DNA from 3 places in the Microbulbifer agarilyticus genome. Region 1 is predicted to be linked to each of the others. Evidence: predicted binding sites of a transcription regulator. Region 1 holds the regulator's gene; each other region holds the start of a gene.
The links. The regulator LexA, encoded in region 1, represses DNA repair genes until DNA is damaged. The targets are predictions, from matches to a motif close to ACTGTNTNTANANACAGT.

Region 1 (7,234 bases):
ATTACCAAGTCCGCGATTCAGGAAGCGTTTGAAGATCCCGGCCCCCTGGATATTGATCGGGTAAACGCGCAGCAGGCGCGTCGATTCCTCGATCGTATCGTGGGCTATATGGTTTCACCGCTGTTGTGGGAAAAAGTCGCCCGAGGCCTCTCAGCGGGTCGTGTGCAGTCCGTGGCGGTCAAACTGGTCGTTGAGCGCGAGCGCGAGATCCGCGCGTTTATTCCGGAAGAGTACTGGACGCTGTTCGCCGACACCCAGACGGCGAAATCCGACGCTCTGCGCCTGGAAGTGAAAAAACAGGCCGGTCAGGCTTTCCGTCCTACCAATGAAGAGCAGGCCACTGCTGCGCTGAAAGCGCTGCAGGCCAGTGACTTCACGGTAAGCGCTCGGGACGACAAGCCCACCAGTTCCAAGCCCACCGCGCCGTATATCACGTCGACCTTGCAGCAGGCGGCGAGTAACCGTTTGAGCTTCAGTGTTAAGAAAACCATGATGATGGCCCAGCGTCTCTATGAGGCGGGTTACATCACCTATATGCGTACCGATTCCACCAATTTGAGTAAGGAAGCGGTCGCCTCTGTGCGTGAATTTATCGGTGAGAATTACGGCGAAAAATATTTGCCGGAAAACCCGAACAGCTACAGCAGCAAAGAAGGCGCGCAAGAAGCGCACGAAGCGATCCGTCCTTCGGATGTGCGGGTAAAACCCAACAACCTTTCCGGTATGGAGCGTGACGCAGAGCGCCTGTACACCCTGATCTGGCAACAGTTTGTTGCCTGCCAGATGACGCCTGCCAAGTTTACCTCCACTTCGGTGGTGGTTACCGCGGGCGACTTTGAGCTGCGTACACGCGGCCGCGTAATCCGCTTCGACGGTTTCCTGAAGGTCGCGCCGGCACAGAGCAAAAAAGACGAAGATTTGGTTCTGCCGGACATCAAAGTTGGCGAGAAGCTGAACCTGCAAAAGCTCGATCCGAAACAGCACTTCACCAAGCCGCCCGCGCGCTTCAGTGAAGCGGCACTCGTAAAAGAGCTGGAAAAACGCGGCATTGGTCGTCCGTCTACCTATGCATCGATTATTTCCACCATTCAGGATCGCGGTTACGTGCGGCTGGAAAACCGCCGTTTCTATGCGGAAAAAATGGGCGATATCGTTACCGACCGATTGAGCGAGAGCTTTACCGACTTGATGGATTACGGCTTTACCGCGAGTCTGGAAGAATCTCTCGATACCGTAGCGGAAGGAAAAAAGGGTTGGAAGGACCTGCTGAACGAATTCTATTCGGGATTCAGCAAGCGCCTGGAAACCGCGCAGGACAAAGAAGCTGGTATGCGTCGGAATAACCCGACGGATACCGATATCGAGTGCAGCAAGTGTGGCCGTCACATGCAGATTCGCACTGGTTCTACCGGGGTATTCCTCGGTTGCTCGGGTTATGCCTTGCCGCCGAAGGAGCGCTGCACCAATACCATGAACCTGGTATCGGGTGAGGAAGCGGTTGATGCGGAGAAGGATGAAGACGCAGAAACGCGTCAGCTGCGCGATAAGCGCCGCTGTCCCAAGTGCGGCACCGCCATGGATAGCTACCTGGTGGACGAACATCGCAAGCTGCATATTTGTGGTAACAACCCGGACTGTACTGGTTTCGAAGTAGAGCAGGGTACCTTCAAGATTAAGGGCTACGATGGCCCGGTCATTGAATGCGACAAGTGTGGCTCCGATATGCAGTTGAAGTCCGGCCGCTTTGGCAAGTACTTCGGTTGTACCAACGAGAATTGTAAGAACACGCGCAAGCTGCTCAAGAACGGTCAGCCGGCACCTCCCAAGATGGATCCGGTGCCTATGCCTGAGCTTGCCTGCGAGAAAGTGGAAGATACCTACATTTTGCGCGACGGCGCGTCTGGCCTGTTTTTGGCTGCCAGCCAATTCCCGAAAAACCGCGAAACCCGTGCTCCGCGGATCAAGGAATTACTGCCGCACAAAGATGAGATCGATCCAAAGTACAACTTCCTGTTCTCTGCCCCGGCGGAAGACAATGAAGGCCGCGATACAGTGGTGCGTTTCAGTCGCAAGACTCAGGAACAGTACGTACAGACCGAAGAAGAGGGCAAGGCGACTGGCTGGAAGGCGTTCTATCGCGACGGCAAATGGCAGGTAGAAGAACCGGCCAAAAAAGCACCAGCGAAGAAAAAGGCCGCCGCGAAGAAGGCGCCAGCCAAGAAGGCCGCCGCGAAGAAGACTGCGGCTAAAAAAGCACCTGCCAAGAAAGCGGCAGCAAAGAAAACGCCAGCGAAGTAAGTGGTAGGCCTAAAAAGGCCTCAACAGGAAGGGAACGGAAGTTTTGAGCAATCCCTACACCGGAACGGTGGCATCTACGCTGCGCAAGGCCCAGCTGTTGCTGGGCGAGTCCCAACAGGTTGCCAGCGGGCAGTCATTGCTGGACTCTGCACTTTTGGAGGCGGCTTTAACGCAGCTGTGGCGTGCTTACCGGGCATTCCTTGCGGAGCAGGGGCATCAGTTGCAGCTCGGTTTTGCCGCTGGTTCTGAGCCGGAAAGCGCGCAGGCGCTTGCGGCGCTGGTATCCCAGCGCGGCAAGTTCAGCGGTGATGTGACGGAGCTGGTGAACTTGTCAGAGGACCCGGAGAGTTGGCTGAGTGGGCTCTGCCGCGCATGGGCCGGGCACTGGCAATTGTCGACTTCCGCTCCTGCAGGATCGTCAGGGGCGTCGAACGCCACTGCCTCTGGTGTAGAAACCATGATCCCGGTGCGGCAGCTGGATAACCCCTCTGCAGGCCCTCAGGACGCCGCTATGACCGCAGACAACCTTCGCCATTGGTATCAGGCATTGGTGGAGCTGATTCAGCGTCAGCGAGCGCAGAGTCAAGAGTGGTAGCAACCGGGCTACTCGTGTCACGGTTCCGGTTCCCCGGGGCAATGCAGGCGTTAATTCACCAAAGAAATCTATTAGTGGATGCACGCTGATTAGTGGATGCCCCCTGTGGTACACTGGCTGCCAAATCACGCGGTTACCGGAGAAGTGAATGTCTACAGAGACTTACGAGATCATTGAGCTGTCCAATGGTGATGTGGCGCTACGACGCGCTGGTCACAAGGGTGAGCCTCTGGTGCGTATTCGTTTCTCCGACGAGAGTATGCATTTTTTGCGCGATCACAAGGTAGCGGTCGCCCGAGCCATGCTGGAGGCGGGGATCGAAGCGGTTCAGGATATCGGTGAAATGGAGCCAGAGCCTTTCGAGGAAGAAGTGGTTGATATCACTGAGCACACGATTCACTGATGGTGTGAAAAGAAGGTTTGAAAAGACTTTCAGGCATAAAAAAACAGGGCGTATGCCCTGTTTTTTTATGCCTGAAATAATTCGCCCAGCGATTGCGAGTAGCGCGATCAGATCGGATTTTGTCGAATCACTCCGACTGCCAACCCTTCGATGGCAAAGTTGCGGTCGCGCATGTCCACTTCAATCACGTTGAACTCTTCATTTTCTGGGTGCAATTGTACCGTGGCCTGGTTGCCACGACGCTTGAAGCGCTTCACCGTCACTTCATCTTCAATACGCGCTACAACAATCTGCCCATTGCGGATGTTGTCGGTGCGCTGCACTGCCAACAGGTCGCCGTCGAGAATACCGGCGTCTTTCATACTCATTCCGTGTACGCGCAGCAGATAGTCTGCAGGCGGATGGAAAAACTCCGCCGGGATCTCACAGTATTCTTCGATGTTTTCTTCCGCGAGAATCGGGTTGCCAGCGGCAACACGGCCGACAACGGGCAGGCCAGTGTGGTGGTCGGGAATGCGGATACCGCGGGAGGCACCGGCAACCATTTCGATCGCGCCTTTGCGGGCCAGGGCCTTGAGGTGTTCTTCTGCTGCGTTGGGAGAGCGAAAACCAAGTTCCTGAGCAATTTCGGCTCGGGTAGGGGGGTAACCGGTATCGTCCACATAGCTCTTGATCAGTTCCAGAACCTGAGCCTGGCGTGCGGTGAGATTTGTCATTGCGCCTTCCTTTGATCTGTATTTTTATACAGGTGCTGTGATTATATACAGATTTATGGCGCGCGCAAACTGTACCCAGGCAAGTTGAATCCCAAAGGGAAACTTGCCTGCGTCGTAAGATTGATTATTTGGAAGCTTTTTTAAATACCTTCGTCCGTGCCCGGAAAAGAGTCTCCCTCCAGTCGGTCAATGGCGCTCTGGGCGGGTGAAAAGATTGGGCTCTTGAAGCCGGCGTCTTCCTCGTCTCCCATTTCATCCGCAAAGGTGCCGTAACTGGCGTTTGCATCTTCCGGTGCGGCAGCGCCTATTACCGGTAGGGAAGGCCAATTCTGAAATTCGATTTCATCGATGCTGCCGTCGAGATATTGAATCTCGATGGTGCGTGACGGGTGGTCAACGGCAACGACCTCAAACAGGTCGCCTGTGTCGAAGTTTTCAAACCAGCTGCCAATTTCAGGGGCGATTCTCGCCATGACTTGGCCCTCCTGTGTCGGGGGTAGCCCGGGTTTTTATCTCGGGCCTTCCCACTCGTGGCGCTAGCTCTGGCGCGGTTTCTGCGGGGGTTCGGCAGATGCGACGAGTTGCGCGATTTTTTCAAATGTTCATGGCCAATCTAATGTCGCGGGCGTGCGCTTGGTAACTCGAACCAGCGCTGCTGGGGCGCGTGTTTAGATCGATTGTGCATGCGCGTATTCCATCATTGCCGGTATGTGCTAGTCTGGCGGTTAAAACAAACGTTTAAATTGTCGGTTTGAATTGTTGTGAGATTGGTATGAGTCAGTTGGATACTGTTCAGCGGATATTGGATGCTGCGGAAGTGCTGTTTGCCGAGCGCGGGTTTACCGAGACCTCTTTGCGCACCATCACCAGTACCGCAGGAGTCAATCTGGCGGCGGTGAATTATCATTTTGGTTCGAAAAAAGAACTGATTCAGGCCGTATTCGAGCGATTTCTTACACCTTTTACGACGTCTTTGGATGCAGAACTCGCCCGCCTGACTACAGATGAGGGTTCATTGCAGCTGGATGACCTGCTGCAGAGTCTATACCGGGTTGCTTTGGCCGGCTTGGCCAGTCAGGGGCGTGACCCCAAGCGGTTTATGCGCCTGCTAGGGCTGGCGTACACCCAGTCCCAGGGCCATTTGCGCCGCTTTATCGTTTCCCGCTACGGCGACTCTTACCGCCGTTTCGCGGGCTCGCTGGCCACCGCCTTGCCCCACGTAGATCCGGTGACCTTTTACTGGCGCCTCTATTTCATGCTCGGGGCCACGGTATTTTCCCTTTCGAGCTTTGACGCGATCGAAGCTATCCTGAGAGAGGATTTCGGCGCTGAAAGCAGCCTGGAAGAGACACTTGCCCGGCTGGCGCCGGCCGCAGTGGCCATGTTGACCGCGCCCGTACCGACCGAAGGTGAATAATTGGCCGGGAAACGGTGGCCCATTAATCGCTAGGGTTTGATCGTCTATTACGTGATCGAAGTTAAATTGTGGAGTGTATGCCGATGTCTGCTCAGATTGGCCCGGTAATGATCGATGTGGATGGCCTTACGCTTACCGAGGAGGATCGCGAGCTGCTGCGGCATCCACATGTTGGCGGGCTAATATTTTTTGCGCGCAATTATGAGAACCGCCCGCAACTGGAAAGCCTCATTGCAGAGATCCGTGCAGTGCGCCCTGAAATTCTGCTGGCAGTGGATCAGGAAGGGGGCAGGGTGCAGCGCTTCCGGGACTTCTTCACGCGTATTCCCTCAATGCAGGCGCTCAGTGCGCAAGCGAATACGCAGCAATTGCAGGATGTCGGCTGGCTGCTGGCGGCCGAACTGCTCGCGGTGGGCGTGGACTTCAGCTTCGCACCGGTGCTCGATGCGGACGACGATTTTTGTCGCATTGTCGGTGATCGCAGTTTCGCGCAGGATCCACTGACGCTGTGCCACAAGGCTCGACCGTTTATTGCCGGCATGCACGAAGCCGGAATGGCAACTACGGGCAAGCATTTTCCCGGCCATGGCCAGGTGCTGGAAGACAGCCACGAAGAACTGCCGGTTGATGAGCGCGATCTCGAGACTGTGCTTGCAGCGGACGGGGTGCCGTTTGCAGAATGTATTGCCGCTGGCGAATTGGAAGCCGTCATGCCGGCGCATATCCGCTTTGCCAAAGTCGATGAAAACTCCGTGGGCTTTTCACGCTACTGGCTGCAAGAGATTTTACGCAAGCGCCTCAAGTTTGATGGGGTCATCTTTAGTGATGATCTGACCATGGAGGGCGCCGGCGCAGCAGGTGGTTATCGGGAGCGAATTCACGCGGCACTTTCCGCGGGCTGCGATATGGGAATCGTCTGTAATAACCGTCAGGGTGCTATCGAGGTCCTGGATGCGCTGCAAGGCCACTCTATTGACCCTGCGTCGAGCGAACGCCTCTCCCGTATGCGAGGCCAGCCCAAGATAAACAGTTGGGATGCACTGGAAAAGAGCGACCGTTGGCAAAAAACACGCGAATGGCTGGCATCCTGGATGTAAATACGCACAATAATCCCCTAATTCATTCGTCTGCAGCTTATGGAGTAGTTTGTGGAGTCAGCTAAAGCGTTCTTGCGCTCCCTGGTCGGGGACGACCGCTTCTGGATTGCCGAAATCTTTTTCATCGTTCTGTTTACCGCGCTGGCCTCCTGGTTGGTGGGGCGCTTTATTCTTCAGCTCCAGGCGCGGGCAGAGCGCACGGTAAACCCGTGGGACGATGCGCTGGCAAACTCCATGAATCCACCGGCGTCGATTTTGATCTGGTTGTTGGGGTTGTCCTTTGCTGCTTCTCGCACCGCTGCCACCACGGGCTCAGAGCTCCTTACCTGGCTCGCGGATAAGCCCCGGGCAGTCGGATTTGTGGTGGTTATCACCTGGTTTGGTTTGCGCTTTGCCAAAGAAGTGGAGCGGAATCTGGCGGACCCACGCTATATGCGTAAGCCGATCGATGCCACCACGGTGCGCGCTATTGGCAAACTGGTGCGAGCTTCCATCATGATCACCGCTGCCCTGGTGATTATGCAGCGCCTTGGGTATAGCGTGAGTGGTGTGCTGGCGATGGGCGGTATTGGCGGCCTCGCAATTGGTTTTGCGGCGAAGGATCTCCTGGCAAATTTCTTTGGTGGGTTAATGATTTATCTGGATCGCCCGTTCAAAGTAGGGGACTGGGTGCGTTCGCCAGACCAGGAGATCGAGGGGACGGTAGAG
Region 2 (7,234 bases), 1.0 Mb from region 1:
TGAATCTGCCGTATACCGGGAGTCCGGTGCCCAGTTTGACCCATCTGCCTATGAGTCCAAGCAGGTGTTCTACACCTCCAAAGACGGCACCCGTGTGCCCATGCTGATTACCCACAAGAAAGGCCTGGAGCTGAACGGTAAAAACCCGACCATCCTGTACGGCTATGGCGGTTTCAATATCAGCCTGACGCCATCGTTCAGTATTACCAATGCAGTATGGATGGAGCTTGGTGGTGTCTACGCAGTGCCCAATCTGCGCGGTGGTGGTGAGTACGGCAAGCGCTGGCACGACGCCGGTACTAAGCTGCAGAAGCAGAATGTATTCGATGACTTTATCGCCGCCGGTGAATTCCTGATCGATCAGGGTTACACCTCCAGCGATTATCTGGCGATTCGCGGTGGCTCCAACGGCGGCCTGCTGGTGGGTGCGGTAATGACTCAGCGTCCCGAGCTGGTTCAGGTGGCACTGCCTGCCGTGGGCGTAATGGATATGCTGCGTTACCACACCTTTACTGCCGGCGCCGGTTGGGCCTACGACTACGGTACCGCGGAAGAGAGTGCAGAAATGTTCCAGTACCTGAAAGGGTATTCCCCGGTACATAACGTACAGCAGGGCACCGAGTATCCAGCGACCCTGGTGACCACTGCCGATCACGATGACCGTGTTGTGCCGGCGCACTCCTTCAAGTTCGCCGCCGAGCTGCAGAGCAAGCAGGCAGGCGCTGCGCCGACCCTGATCCGTATCGAAACCAACGCTGGCCATGGCGCCGGTACCCCGGTCTCGAAGATCATCGAGCAGTACGCGGACATCTTCGGCTTTACCCTGTTCAATATGGGTGTCTCCGAGCTTCCGGAGAGCTGATCGCCGGACTGCTTGTCATCGTTTCGGCATCTATGACAGGTAGTATTTGGCAAATAGCATAGTGAGCCGGGCAGAGTGGCGTGACCGAATGGTCTCTAGCTAGCCACTCTGGCCCGGGTTATTATCTGGAGCCATCAGATTTATGCCGAGATTTATCCCTGTGCCCAAGGCAAACCACCGACCACCCCCCCTTCATATCGAGCTCAATGCCCGTCCGGCGGTATTGCCGTTGTACTTCCGCGCCCTGACTGCGCGTAAAAAGCGTACTACCCAGGCACACAATTCCTCCGTTCTGGCCAGCGTTAGCCTGCGTGAGCAGCGGGTGGATCGCGAGCGCGTACGCGCCTACTGCGATGTATGTGGCTTTGCCGCGGGGACTGATCTGCCGGCCACTTACCCGTTTGTGCTGGCCATGCCTCTGCACTTAAAGCTGCTTGTCTCTGATGCCTTTACCTTCCCGGTCCTCGGCATGGTGCATCTACGCAACCAGATTACCCAGCACCGCCCGATCCAGGTTGAGGAGTCCATGGATATCCACTGTGATTTGCTGGCACCGGTGCCGGTAAAGCGCGGTTATGAGTTTGCCCTGGTGACCCGGGTTAAGGTGGGGGATGAGCTGGTATGGGAGTGCGAGAGCGCCATGCTGGTGCGAGGTAAGCACGCCGACAAGGACGCCCCGAAGCACGCGAATCTGGCGCCATTCCCTCAGGATATGCCCGATATGGCAGGGGCTTCGAGCATCCCCTGGTCCATTTCCGAGGCAGCAGGGCGCAGTTATGCCAAAGTCTCTGGCGATTGGAACCCCATTCATCTGTTCGCCTCATCGGCGCGCCTGTTCGGATTCTCCAGCGCGATCGTGCACGGTATGTGGACGAAGGCCGCATGTCTCGCTGCCCTGGAATCTAAAACGGGTGAACGGGGTTTGCCGGCTGCCTTCCGCATGAGTGTAGAGTTCAAGCGCCCGGTGTTACTGCCTGCGTCCGCACAATTCCTCTACACTCGAGGCGACGGCGGCACCGGTTTCCGGGTCCAGGATCAGAGTGGCAAGACCTTGTATCTCAACGGGCAGTTGCAACCGCTATAGTCGCTATTACTTCGGGGAGATGTATCTGAGCCCCAATTTGCATTCAATTTGTTCAGAGCGTTTGGAAAAGGATATCTGGTGAAAGACCGCGCAGCGCAGCAACTATCCCTGGCCAAAAACCTGGCAATCGAACTGGGAGCGGAGTTGACCCGCCTGGAGTGGAAGGTGACCACCGCTGAATCCTGTACCGGCGGCGCCATTGCCGCGGCAATTACGTCTGTTGCAGGTTCGTCGGGGTGGTTTGATGGTGCACTGGTGTCATACGCCGACCGTATCAAGCGCGGGTTTTTGGGAGTCGATCAGCGCGCGCTGGACACCGATGGCGCCGTCAGTGAAACGGTTGTACGGCAGATGGCTGTGGGGGTGCTGAATCGCCTGGATGCCAATGTTTCTGTGGCGGTCAGTGGTATTGCCGGACCGGACGGGGGCAGCGAAGAAAAGCCCGTTGGTACCGTGTGGATCGCCTGGGCCCATGGCGAGGGGCAGGAGCCTCTGGAAGTAAAGGCCCTGTGCATGCAGTTTGGCGGCAGTCGCGCAGAAGTCCAGGCGCAGACCGTGGTAACGGCACTGGAGGGGCTGCTGGCGATCACGAAAAGCCATACCGACTGACCAGAGTTGGCACCAGTGTCTCGTTGTTTCCGCACAAAATTTAGCCGCTTCGAAACGAATACCGATCATTCCCGATTACTGGTTGCTTATACAGTAATTTTTCTCTAAGCTCCTCCCCCAATAGCAGTATCAATTGCAGTATTTCTCACCAATTTTCAGGTACACATGGGAAGGGTCATGGATTCCAATAAAGACAAGGCTTTACAGGCGGCGCTGTCTCAGATCGAGCGTCAGTTCGGCAAAGGCACCGTTATGCGCATGGGAGACAAGGAGCGCGAGCGTATCCCTGCAATCTCCACCGGTTCCCTGGGACTGGACGTAGCCTTGGGCATTGGCGGCCTGCCACGTGGACGTATTGTCGAGATCTACGGCCCGGAATCTTCCGGTAAAACCACCCTGACCCTGCAGGTGATCGCGGAAGCGCAGCGCAATGGCGGTACCTGTGCATTCGTCGATGCGGAACACGCGCTGGACCCGATTTACGCGGAAAAGCTCGGCGTAAACGTAGACGAGTTGATCGTATCCCAGCCGGACACCGGTGAGCAGGCGCTGGAAGTGGCCGACATGCTGGTGCGCTCTGGCGCGGTAGACGTATTGATTGTCGACTCCGTAGCGGCACTGACACCGCGTGCGGAAATCGAAGGCGAAATGGGTGATTCTCACGTTGGCCTGCAAGCCCGCCTGATGTCCCAGGCCCTGCGTAAACTCACCGGTAACATCAAAAACACCAACACCCTGTGTGTGTTTATCAACCAGATTCGTATGAAGATCGGTGTGATGTTCGGTTCCCCGGAAACCACCACCGGTGGTAACGCACTCAAGTTCTACTCCTCTGTACGCCTGGATATCCGTCGTATCGGTGCCGTAAAAGAGGGCGACGAAGTGGTTGGTAACGAGACCCGCGTTAAGGTCGTAAAGAACAAGGTTGCGCCGCCTTTCAAGCAGACCGAGTTCCAAATCATGTACGGCCAGGGTATTAACCTGATTGGTGAAATTATCGACTACGGCGTGAAGCTGGGACTGGTGGATAAAGCCGGTGCCTGGTACAGCTACAAGGGCGATAAGATTGGCCAGGGTAAGGCCAATGCGGTGAAGTTCCTCAAGGAAAACGTGGATATCCGCAATGAAATTGAAGGCCTGCTGCGTTCCCAGCTGCTCGGCGATATAACGCCGGTTGCTGAAGACGCTGAGGAAGTATCAGAGGGCTGATTTTAGTCCCTGTATTATTTACTTCAGTGTTTTCCACTCCCGACCCCGCTCAGGCGCTTTTCACCGCAGCGCTTGAGCTGCTATCCCGACGCGATCACTCGCGTCGGGAGCTCACTCAAAAGCTCTCACCAAAATTCCCCGATGCGGATTTTTCAGCCCTGTTCCTGCGGCTGGAAGAACTCAACTATCAATCCGACCAGCGCTTTGCGGAGATGTTTGCCCGCTCACGGGTACAGCGTGGCCACGGCCCCCTGCGTATCCGTCAGGATTTACAGCAGCGCGGTATCCCCAACAGTATGGCGACAAGCGCGATCGACACCCTCGATACAGACTGGTTCGAATTGGCCTACTCAGTGTTGCAGCGTAAGTTTGCCGGTCGCGGTGCGGTGGCAAACCTGAAGCGCGAGCATCAGATGCGCGAACGCGCTCGGCGCCAACGCTTTCTGGCATACCGCGGCTTCTCGGCAGATGCCATCGGTTATGCGTTGGATACCTTAGAGCGTGAAGCTCGATGCGGTGATGGCCTGATTTGAACCGGTATGCACCCGTGGCCATGCCAGAAAGCCGCATCCATCTCGGCTGAGTCCTCTCTAAGTTCCCGCCAGGCCGGCCTTGTCGAGCCACATTGACTCGCCAAAATGCCAAATACATACTTTGGGAACGTCCGGACGACCCGCAATGGGCTTTCCGAAAATGATTATGCAATGCTGTCCCAATAACGATTACAGAGGACTTTCCATGCGCACATTAACCACCTGCCTATTCCTGCTTGCTCTGTTTGGCTGCTCAAAGCCGGCAGATGAAGTCGCGGGAACGAAAAAAGACGTAACTGAAGAAACCTATTCTGTCATGTTTGGTGGTACGAAAGTGGGGGATATGACTGTTGTTCACACCGGCAATCAACTACAGATTGAGTTTGGCTTCAGTAACAATGGCCGCGGTGCGAGTAGTCAGGAAACGCTGGTATTGGGCGAAGGCAACGTGCCCACCGAGTGGAAAATCACCGGGAAAACCACTTTTGGTAATGCGGTGGACGAAGAGTATATACGTACCGAGGGTACCGCACGCTGGCGTTCCGCATCCGGTGAGGGGCAAGCAGATGTAACCGCAAACCCGATCTATATTGCACAAAACGCTAGCCCTTACTCTCTGTTTTTGTATACCCAAGCGGTGCTGGAATCTGGCCGCGATAGCTATCCGGCTCTGCCGGCGGGTGATCTGGTTGTGACACCCAAGCGGGAGCTGCAATTAAAAGGCGAAAGTAAAGATCTCAGTGCCACCATGTACGCGGTGGGCGGCATCGATATGGATCCACAATACCTGGTGCTGGATGAGCAGCAGGAACTCGTTGCAATTGTGTCCCCGCGGGCGGCATTTATTCGCCAGGGATTGGAGGGTGAGGAAAAACGCTTGCGAGAGCTGGCTGCATCACTGAACGCCGCCAGGTTTGAAGAAATTGCCAGTCGGGTCACCCATCAGTACCAACAGCCGGTGCGGGTAAATAACGTCCGCGTCTTCGACCCCAAGGCACTTGGGCTCACTCAGCCTGTGTCTGTGTTGGTTAAAGACGGAGTCATCGTGGCGATTGACGATGTCCAGGCCGAGCAAAACCTAGGCGAAGTCATGATTGATGGTGAGGGCGGCACTCTGGTAGCTGGTCTCTACGAAATGCACGGCCATATGAGTGACAACGATGCGCTGCTAAACGTGATTGCCGGTGTGACCTCCGTACGCGATATGGGTAATGAGTCGGATGTACTGGAGTCACTGATAGAAAAAATCGATAGCGGGCAATTGATTGGTCCCCGCATTATCAAGAGTGGTTTTATCGAAGGCGTTAGTGAATACAGTAATTCAACCGGTGAATTGGCACCCACCAAAGAAGACGCTTTGCAGCTAGTGCGTGATTACGCGGCCAAAGATGGCTACACGCAGATCAAAATTTACAGCTCGATGAATGGCGAGTGGATCCCGGATGTTGCCAAAGAAGCACATAAACTGGGATTGCGGGTTGCCGGCCATATCCCCGCGTTTTATACCGCCGATCAGATGATTGAGGCTGGCTACAATGAGATCACTCATATTAACCAGTTGATGTTGGGTTGGGTGCTGACCCCAGAAGAGGACACGCGCACCTTGTTCCGTATTACGGGGATGAAGCGTTTTGTCGACCTGGATTTAACCAGCGACAAAGTGGCCAAGACCCTGGAGATGATGGTTGAAAACGACATTGCGCTTGATCCAACTACGGTGATTCACGAACTTGGCATGACGTCGAGAAATGGAATCACTCGCCAGGGCGCGCTGGATTACATCGAAAATATGCCAGTGAGCGTGCAGCGCCGCGCCAAGGTTGCCATGTTGAATGTGGCAGATGACGCGGAAGACCAGGCATACAAGGCGGCTTATCAAAAAATCATCGATACTCTGGCACTGATGCATCAAAAGGGCATCTTGCTGGTGCCTGGTACCGATCTCGGTGGGGCCTTTGAACAACACCGCGAACTGGAGCTGTTCCAGGAGTTTGGTATGAGTGCTGCGGAAGCATTAAAGCGCGGCACCTATGATATGGCAGAGTATCTGGGGCATGGCAATACGCTCGGGAGTATTGAAGTTGGCAAACAGGCAGACTTCTTCCTGGTACCTGGCGACCCTACTCAGGATCTAAAGGCAATAAAAACCATCTCGATGGTGACCACTAATGGCAAGTTTTTCTATCCAACGGAAGTGTATCCGGAGTTTGGGGTCAAGCCATTTACCCGTGTGCCCGCGGTAAAAGAGGCGTCACTTTAATAGAGGACAACGGCAAGGAGCGCCCATGATTCTCTCTATTGACCAGGGTACCACCGGTACCACGGCTTTCGTCTTCGACCGCGACGGCAACCTGCGCGGACGCAGTTACTCGGAATTTTCCCAGTACTACCCGCAACCGGGCTGGGTGGAGCACGATGCCAGTGAAATCTGGCAGGTCACGCTCAAGGTGTGTGCTGCGGCCATTAAGCGGGCCGGTATCGAGCCCTCTGAGCTGTCAGCACTGGGTATCACCAACCAGCGCGAAACAACGGTGCTGTGGGACCGCGCAACCGGTGAGCCGGTGCATCGGGCGATTGTGTGGCAGTGCCGCCGCTCTGCGAGTATTTGTCGGGAGTTGCGCAATGCCGGCGCCGAGCCCATGGTGCGGGCTAAAACCGGGTTGCTGCTGGATGCCTATTTTTCCGCCAGCAAGCTGCGCTGGATTTTTCGCGAATCCCCGGAGCTCCATCGCCGGGCGGAAGCCGGCGAGCTCTGCTTCGGCACCATCGATAGCTGGCTTATCTGGTGCTTTACCGGTGGGCGCCAGCATCTCACCGACCACACCAACGCCTGCCGTACCTTGCTCTACGATCTCGATCGCCGCCAGTGGGACAGGGAGCTGCTGCGGATGTTTGATTGCCCGGCCGCGATCTTGCCGGAGATCCGGCCTTCCGCAG
Region 3 (7,234 bases), 1.7 Mb from region 1:
CGGCGGTTTGCAATACCCGGGTGAGTCCGGGGTAGCGATAGGCGATATCGAAGCCATTTTGCCCTTGCTGCTCCCAGGTTGCTCGCAACAGTTCCTGCTCTTCATTGACCTGCGGCAGTCCGGTGCCGACCACAATGGTACCGATCAGCTGTTCGCCCACATAGTCGATCCCCTCGCCAAAGATCCCCCCCATGATGGCAAACCCCAGAGTGCGGTTACCCGACTGAAACTGCTGCAGGAATTCTGCGCGCTGTTGGTCGGAGCTGCCCGATTCCTGTAGCAGCAGCGGGACCTCCGGGTAGGTACTGGTAAAGCGCTCGGCCACCTGCTGGAGGAAGCGATAGGAGGGGAAGAACACCAGGTAGTTACCCGGGCGGCTTTGATAGGTGCGCGCGATCAGCTCCACCAGGTGCTCGCCGGCACGGTCCCGTGCACGGTAGCGGGTATCCACGTATGGGCACAGGAAAAGTCCCAGCTGCTCGCTGCGAAATGGTGAGGGCAGGGCGAGGTAAGGCGCATCTTGTTGCCAGCCGAGCTGCTGGTAGATGTAGCCGGGTGGGCGGAGGGTGGCGGAAAACCCGATGACAGCATGGAAGGCTTGGTATGCCTGCTGTAAATACATGGCGGCATTCAGGCAAAGTAATTCGACTTCCTGCTCCCGCCAGCGACTGTCGGGGTTGGTGGCGCTTTGGGCGCGGGTAACACAGCGATGCTGTTCCGCCACCAACTGCTCGATTACCTGATAGCGAAACAGCGACCGCAGCCAGTCATTGATGTCCTCTGGGGGTAGCTGGCCTTGCTCCCACAATTGGTTCACAACCAGCAGCACTTTTTGCACCGCGGCACTGATCTTTTGCGGTGTGCCGTCCGCCAGTGAAGTTATCCACAACTCGCGATTGTTTGCTTCCTCGGTGGGAAAATTTGCCGCTGTGGATATCTCGGCAGTGTTCTCTGCCGGACATCCCGCACTGCCGCGCTGCTCCTCTACCCATTTGTCCAGTGCTCTGACCAGCGACTGGATAGCACGGTGCAGGTTCGGGTGGGAGCCTTTACTGGCGGCTGCGGCGCGGCGGCTGTCGCTGCGCTTGAGGATTGCGCTGAACATGCCACGGGCGCGATCTCCCAGATTGTGGGCTTCATCGATTAACAGTGCGCGTTGCCGGCTCGTATCCCGCAATCGATGTATTTGTACCAGCGGGTCGAACACGTAATTGAAATCGCATACCACCAAATCCACCCACGGGCGCATCTGCAGTGACAGTTCGAACGGACACAGCTGCAGGCGGTCCGCTTCTTCGGCAATGACTTCTGGGGTCAGCAACGGCTTGCCCAGGAGGTTGATACGGGCTTCCGGCAGGCGGTCGAAGAAGTCGCGGGTGCGTGGGCAAATGCCGGCGTCGTCGCGGCTGCACAGGCCCAGGCTGCACGCACAGGTTTTGTCCCGCGCCTGAATCTCCAGCATCGACAGTGTTAGTCCACGATCATGTAAGCGTGTGGCCGTTTCTCGCACTACCTGACGGCCAGAATTTTTTGCAGTCAGGTAGACCAGCTGATCGAGCGGGGTCTCTCCCATCGCCTTGATGGCAGGGAACAGCGTGCTGATGGTCTTGCCGATACCGGTGGGTGCCTCCACCACCAGCTCGCCACCGTCGCGCAGGCAGCGGTAGGCGGCCACAGCCAGTTCGCGCTGGCCGGCGCGGTAGTCTGGAAAAGGAAATGCCAGTGCGCGAGCCGACGCGCGCACGGCATGCCGGTGCGCCTGCCAGCGCCGATGCCATTCTATGTAGGTGGTGAGCGCTTCGCGGGTAAAGGCCTCAAGTTCTCCCCAGCGGAACTCGCGGGATTCGGGGTAGGTTTTCTTGTCCTTGAGGTTGTGCCAGAGCATTTTCAGGGCCACCGGTGTATCTGCCGTGAACTGGTGCTGCAGACCGTAGCAGAAGCCGTAGATTTTCAGCTGTGCCCAGTGCAGGGCGCGTGCGGATTCCCCGAGCACTTCCGGTGGTACATAGGTGGTTTTGATCTCGTCGAGTTGGACTGGGGTATGCAGGTCCACCTGGGGGTGCAGTATGTCAACGCGTCCATTGAGCGCCACTGCCTGACCGTCCTGCTCCAGTTCTACCTGCAGGCGATATTCCGCCTCGCTGCCTTTCGGGCGTTTGCGTTGCAGGCGCTGGTGCGCGCGGATGCCTTCCGCGGCTGTAGGCCCGCCGTGCCTGTGCTCGCTAATCAGGTCGCCACTGCGACAGGCAAACTCCACCAGTTCCCCTACCGAGAGTCGCAGAACATCTTCCGTTTTGGAGCGGCACTCAGCGCTGTCTAGAGGCGCGTTCGCGGTGCCAGTCACAAAGTGCCCCACTCAACATGCAATACCTGGTGCGGTATCCGGTGCTGGGCGAAATAAGCCAGCCAGCGCTGCTGGTTCTGCTGCAGGCGGTCTCCCGGCCCTTTGATTTCTACCAACTCATAGCCGCCGCCAGTGGGGAACAGAATCAGGTCCGGAAAGCCGCTGCGGTGATGGGCAATGTCATTCAGCAGCCGGCGAAACAGTGCCAGCCAGTGCCCGGTGGGAATCTGTGACAGTGCCAGTTCCAGCAGTGGCTCTGAAAGTCCGTCCCAGTGCACCAGCGGGTTGGCGATGCCGCGCTTCTCGCGATAGTGGTGCCATACCCATTTACCGAGCCCGGTTTCCTGCAGTTCCCCCAGCCTCTGGGTGAATGCCGCCTGCCGCTGTGGATAAAAATCTGCGCTGCGAAAATCGCTCGGCGCAACCTGAAACGGATTGAAGAAAGCACCGGGAATTGGCGCGAACACGATATCCCATATGGCCAGGCCCAATACGCCGTTGATCAGGGTGTTTTCCACATAAAAGCATTGATTGCCGGCAGCGGTGTCAGCGAGATATTGTGCAGCCCGGACTTCCACCCGCTCATCGGTTTGTACGAGGGTGACAGTATGCGTCGGTGCCCGATAACGCTTTGGTGCAGGCCAGTTGTCGCAGTGTGGGGTTTTCTTGGCGGTGCGGTGGCCGAAGCTCGCAGCGAATTCGCGCTCCTGCGCATTCTCCGGCTGCCCGAGTATCTGTGCACAGACAGCCAGGGCTGCGTCGGTATCCCCTTGAGTGGCGGCGATACGGGCGCGGCGCTCGCGCGCCGGCGGGCGCTGGCATTGGTGGTACAGTGTATTGGCCGCTTCCAATGCCTGCAGTCGCTCCAGTTGGCGCGCCAGTGCCAGGCGCAGGCGATCCAGTCGCCGTTGCAGCGTGGTATCACCTTGCGCATTTTCTGGCAGTTCGGCGGCGAGGGTGGTGATGGCTTGCGCATCTTCGCTGAGTACCTGCTCGGCTTGTGCAAGACACGCGTAATAGTGCAGGTAGCGCTCGACCTGGGAGCGGCTTTTAAATGGCAGTTGCGACTGCTCCAACGGATAATTTTCGTAGCGGAATAGTCCAAGGTCCCGCAGTACGTAATCAGTAAGGTCCTGATTCAGGTTACCGAAGAACAATAGCTTGAAGGTTTCGAAGTGTGCCGCCGCCTGTACCGCGAGCAGAGGTTCATCAAGGGTGAGCCGCGCGCGAAGAGCGTCGTGGTCCTGCGCGAGGAGTGCCTGCTCCAGTGCCGGGCGCTTGAGTGTCTTGGGTAGCGGTTCGGCACTGCTGGCAAGCAGTTCGGTTTTGGTGAACAGCGGCAGAATTTCTGTCAGGTCCGGTGCAGGGTTGCGCAGGAACAGGCCGGTCGTCACCAGGGTCTCCGCCGCTTGCGGCAGGTTGTTAATTTCCTGGTACGCCAGTTTGGATTGCCGAAAGAGTGCGCCAAAGGAAGAGGGCACGCCCTTGCGTGACAGCAGGCGTACATAGAGTCGCTGGCTGTCGGTATCGAGTGCACAGAAGCACTGGTGGAAACTCCGCTCTTCGTCAGACAGTAGCGCGTCGTAGCGCGTTACCACAAATTCCACAAGGGCGTGGAAATTGCTTAGGTAATAGTCTGGTGCCAGTTCGACAGGCTCGGCCATGGGAGTTTACTAGGGAAATCAATTTTGGTTGAAGGGTATGGGCGCCATCCGGGGCCTGTATGGTTATACAGCATGTCTGGAAGTGGGACAAACTTCACATCGACCGGCGAGCCATGCAAGGTTCACTGGCACTTGACCCCGGAATATCGTTACTCTCATATGCCGATCCAGGGACGCTTTGGCACTGGTTGCGCGTAGGATCTGGAAAATAAAACTAAGGAATTAAAAATGGAGCAAACCCGGCACGTATGGCGTACACACAAGGCCGGTGCGATCAGTAATCTACGGCTGCTAGAAGAGCCACTTTCGTCCCTTGCTAGTGGCCAGGTACGCGTGGCGGTGAAATCCGTCGGGCTTAATTTCGCGGATATTTTTGCACTGACCGGTTTGTACTCCGCGACACCGGAAGGGAGTTTTATTCCCGGGCTGGAATTTGCCGGGGTGGTGAGTGAAGTAGCCGCAGATACGCCAACGGATCTAAAGGTGGGCGACCGTGTGTACGGTTGTACCCGTTTTGGTGGCTATGCCTCCGTTATCGACGTACCCGTGCAGCATTGCCGCAAGATTCCCGACGCCTGGAGTTTTGCCGAGGGTGCTGCCTTTCCCGCCCAGAGCCTTACCGCTTACTATGCGCTGACCAATCTCGCGGCGGTAAAGCCGGGGCAACAGGTGTTGATTCAAAGTGCGGCGGGTGGTGTCGGCCTGCAAGCGATGCGTATGGCTGAGCAAATGGGCGCCATTCCCATTGGTACTGTGAGTTCGGAAAAGAAACGTGACTTTCTCGCCGCGCAGGGTTTTTCTGATGTGATTGTCCGCGGCGAACATTTTGCCGATCAGTTAAAACTGCAACTGGGCGGGCAGCCACTGCATGCCATTCTCGATGGGATTGGCGGCAAGCTCCAGCAGCAGTGTTTCGCGGCGCTTGCGCCGACCGGGCGTCTGGTAGTATTTGGTGCGGCGGAGTTTACTCCGGGTGATAAACCCAACTGGCTGAAAGCGGCCTGGTTGTACCTGAAGCGTCCGCGCTACGATGTGATGGATATGATCAGCACCAACAAATCCGTGCTGGCCTTTAACCTGATCTGGTTATGGCAGGAACAGGCATTGTTTGATGAATTGTTGAGTGGCTGCGCGAACCTGAATTTGCCCGCGCCCCACGTTGGTCATGAATACGACTTTGCGCGAGCCCACGATGCCATCGAGTGCCTGCGCAGCGGCAATTCCATTGGCAAGGTAGTGCTCAACATCCCCAGCTAAGTTTTGCGGTTATAGGCTTTCGCTGCATGGCGTCGCCTGCGTTACTTCCCACACCTGCGTTACGGCCCACGCCTAGTGGGAGTGGCGCCCTACAGGATGCTCGTCGAGAATCCGCACGTATTCCTCTTCGGTTTCCAGCACTGCGCCCGTATCCAGTTGGCTGACCGAATTGCGATAGATTTCCTGCCACGGGGTTTGGTTCACCAGTGGCTGCACCTGCAGTGCATTCCGGCGCTCCGCCAGCTCCGCGTCCGAGACCAGTACATCCACCCGGTGGTTGGCGATATCTACACGAATCCGGTCGCCGGTTTTCAGCAGTGCGATGCCGCCGCCAGCGGCTGCTTCCGGTGCAATATGCAAAATAGACGGGCTGCCGGAGGTGCCACTCTGGCGGCCATCACCCAGTGTCGGCAGGCAGGTGATGCCCTGCTTAACCAATCGCTTGGGCGGCAACATATTGACCACTTCGGCGGAACCCGGGTAGCCGATCGGGCCGACGTTTCGGATTGCGAGTATGCACTGCTCGTCGATATCCAGGGTGGGGTCATCGATGCGGGCTCGGTAGTCTTCCGGGCCGTCGAATACGATGGCGCGTGCGGTAAAGCACTGGGGGTGATCCGGGTGCGACAGGTATTTCTCGCGAAAAGCGTCGGTGATCACCGATTTCTTCATTAATCCGGAGTCGAAGAAGTTGCCGCGCATAATCGCGAAACCGGCTTTTTCCATCAGTGGTTTTTCGGTGGGGAAAATCACATCGCGGTTGCGAACCTGGAAGCCTTCACAGTTGTGTGCGATGGACTGGCCGGTGACGGTATTCTGGCTGCCATCAATCAGGTCATCGGCAATTAACTGTTGGAGCAGTGCCGGTACACCACCGGCGCGGTAGAACTCCTCGCCAAGGTATTTACCGGCGGGCATACAGTTCACCAGCAATGGAATATCTTCGCCATACTGCTGCCAGTCGTCCATGCTCAGCTCCACACCCTTGAGAGTGCGCGCCAGCGCCAGCAAGTGCACCAGTGCATTGGTAGAACCGCCGAGCGCACTGCACGCGACCACCGCATTGATAAACGACTGACGGGTGAGAATGTCTGACGGTTTCAGGTCCTCGAATGCCATCTCTACGATGCGGCGACCGGTGTGGTAGCCCATCTGTGAACGCTCTTTATAGGGTGCGGGAATGGCTGCACAACCGGGCAGAGACATACCCAGTACTTCCGCCAGGGAATTCATGGAAAGCGCGGTGCCCATGGTGTTGCAGTGGCCAACACTGGGTACGGATTCTGCGGATGCATCCATAAAGCCCGCGTAATCCAACTCACCCTTGGCCAGGCGCTCACGGTTTTGCCAGATCGCGGTACCGGAGCCAACACGCTCTTCGTGTTCCTGTTTTTTGGAATCCGCATCCCCTTCACAGCTTACTGGCTTCCACCCGTTCAGCATGGGGCCACCGGAATACACGATCGCAGGAAGGTCCAGTTGCAGGGCGGCCATCAGGGTGGCCGGGGTGGTCTTGTCACAGCCAGTGGTGAGCACTACCGCATCGATAGGATAACCGTGCAGGGTTTCGATCAACCCAAGTGTCGCCAGGTTGCGATCGAGCGCCGCCGTCGGCCGGCGGCCCTGCTCAAAGATCGGGTGCACCGGAAATTCCATGGGAATACCGCCGGCATCGCGGATACCGTCCTTTACGCGCTGTGCGAGATCCTTGTGGTGCCGATTACATGGGGTCAGGTCACTACCGGTCTGGGCAATACCGATGATGGGTTTCCCCGATTGCAGCTCTTCCCGGGTCAAGCCGAAGTTAAAATAGCGCTCCAGGTACAGTGCCGTGTGGTCGGCGTGTGCCTTGTCATCAAACCAGCGGGCACTGCGAAACGGACGGACGGATTTTTTGGTGGAATCGCTCATAGTTGGATCGGCTTGTTAGTTATTGCTGAGCACAAAGCGGCGTTCAAATTCATCCGGG

Region 2: the regulator LexA is predicted to act here: its motif matches at 2,633-2,650, upstream of recA (recombinase RecA).
Region 3: the regulator LexA is predicted to act here: its motif matches at 4,063-4,080, upstream of Mag101_RS00625 (VRR-NUC domain-containing protein).

The regions. Positions count from the first base shown of each region.
Region 1 is NZ_CP019650.1:1,889,964-1,897,197, forward strand. Features, by position in the region: gene topA (type I DNA topoisomerase) at 1-2,298, shown strand, start outside; gene Mag101_RS07660 (DUF6586 family protein) at 2,342-2,893, shown strand; gene Mag101_RS07665 (hypothetical protein) at 3,042-3,296, shown strand; gene lexA (transcriptional repressor LexA) at 3,404-4,012, opposite strand; gene Mag101_RS07675 (DUF6763 family protein) at 4,153-4,485, opposite strand; gene Mag101_RS07680 (TetR/AcrR family transcriptional regulator) at 4,785-5,429, shown strand; gene nagZ (beta-N-acetylhexosaminidase) at 5,513-6,526, shown strand; gene Mag101_RS07690 (mechanosensitive ion channel family protein) at 6,578-7,234, shown strand, end outside.
Region 2 is NZ_CP019650.1:2,911,036-2,918,269, reverse strand. Features, by position in the region: gene Mag101_RS12150 (prolyl oligopeptidase family serine peptidase) at 1-862, shown strand, start outside; gene Mag101_RS12145 (MaoC family dehydratase) at 1,005-1,946, shown strand; gene Mag101_RS12140 (CinA family protein) at 2,025-2,555, shown strand; gene recA (recombinase RecA) at 2,733-3,764, shown strand; gene Mag101_RS12130 (regulatory protein RecX) at 3,791-4,297, shown strand; gene Mag101_RS12125 (amidohydrolase family protein) at 4,503-6,557, shown strand; gene glpK (glycerol kinase GlpK) at 6,583-7,234, shown strand, end outside.
Region 3 is NZ_CP019650.1:151,777-159,010, forward strand. Features, by position in the region: gene Mag101_RS00620 (ATP-dependent DNA helicase) at 1-2,344, opposite strand, end outside; gene Mag101_RS00625 (VRR-NUC domain-containing protein) at 2,341-4,008, opposite strand; gene Mag101_RS00630 (zinc-binding dehydrogenase) at 4,237-5,265, shown strand; gene Mag101_RS00635 (IlvD/Edd family dehydratase) at 5,338-7,176, opposite strand; gene Mag101_RS17720 (hypothetical protein) at 7,192-7,234, opposite strand, start outside.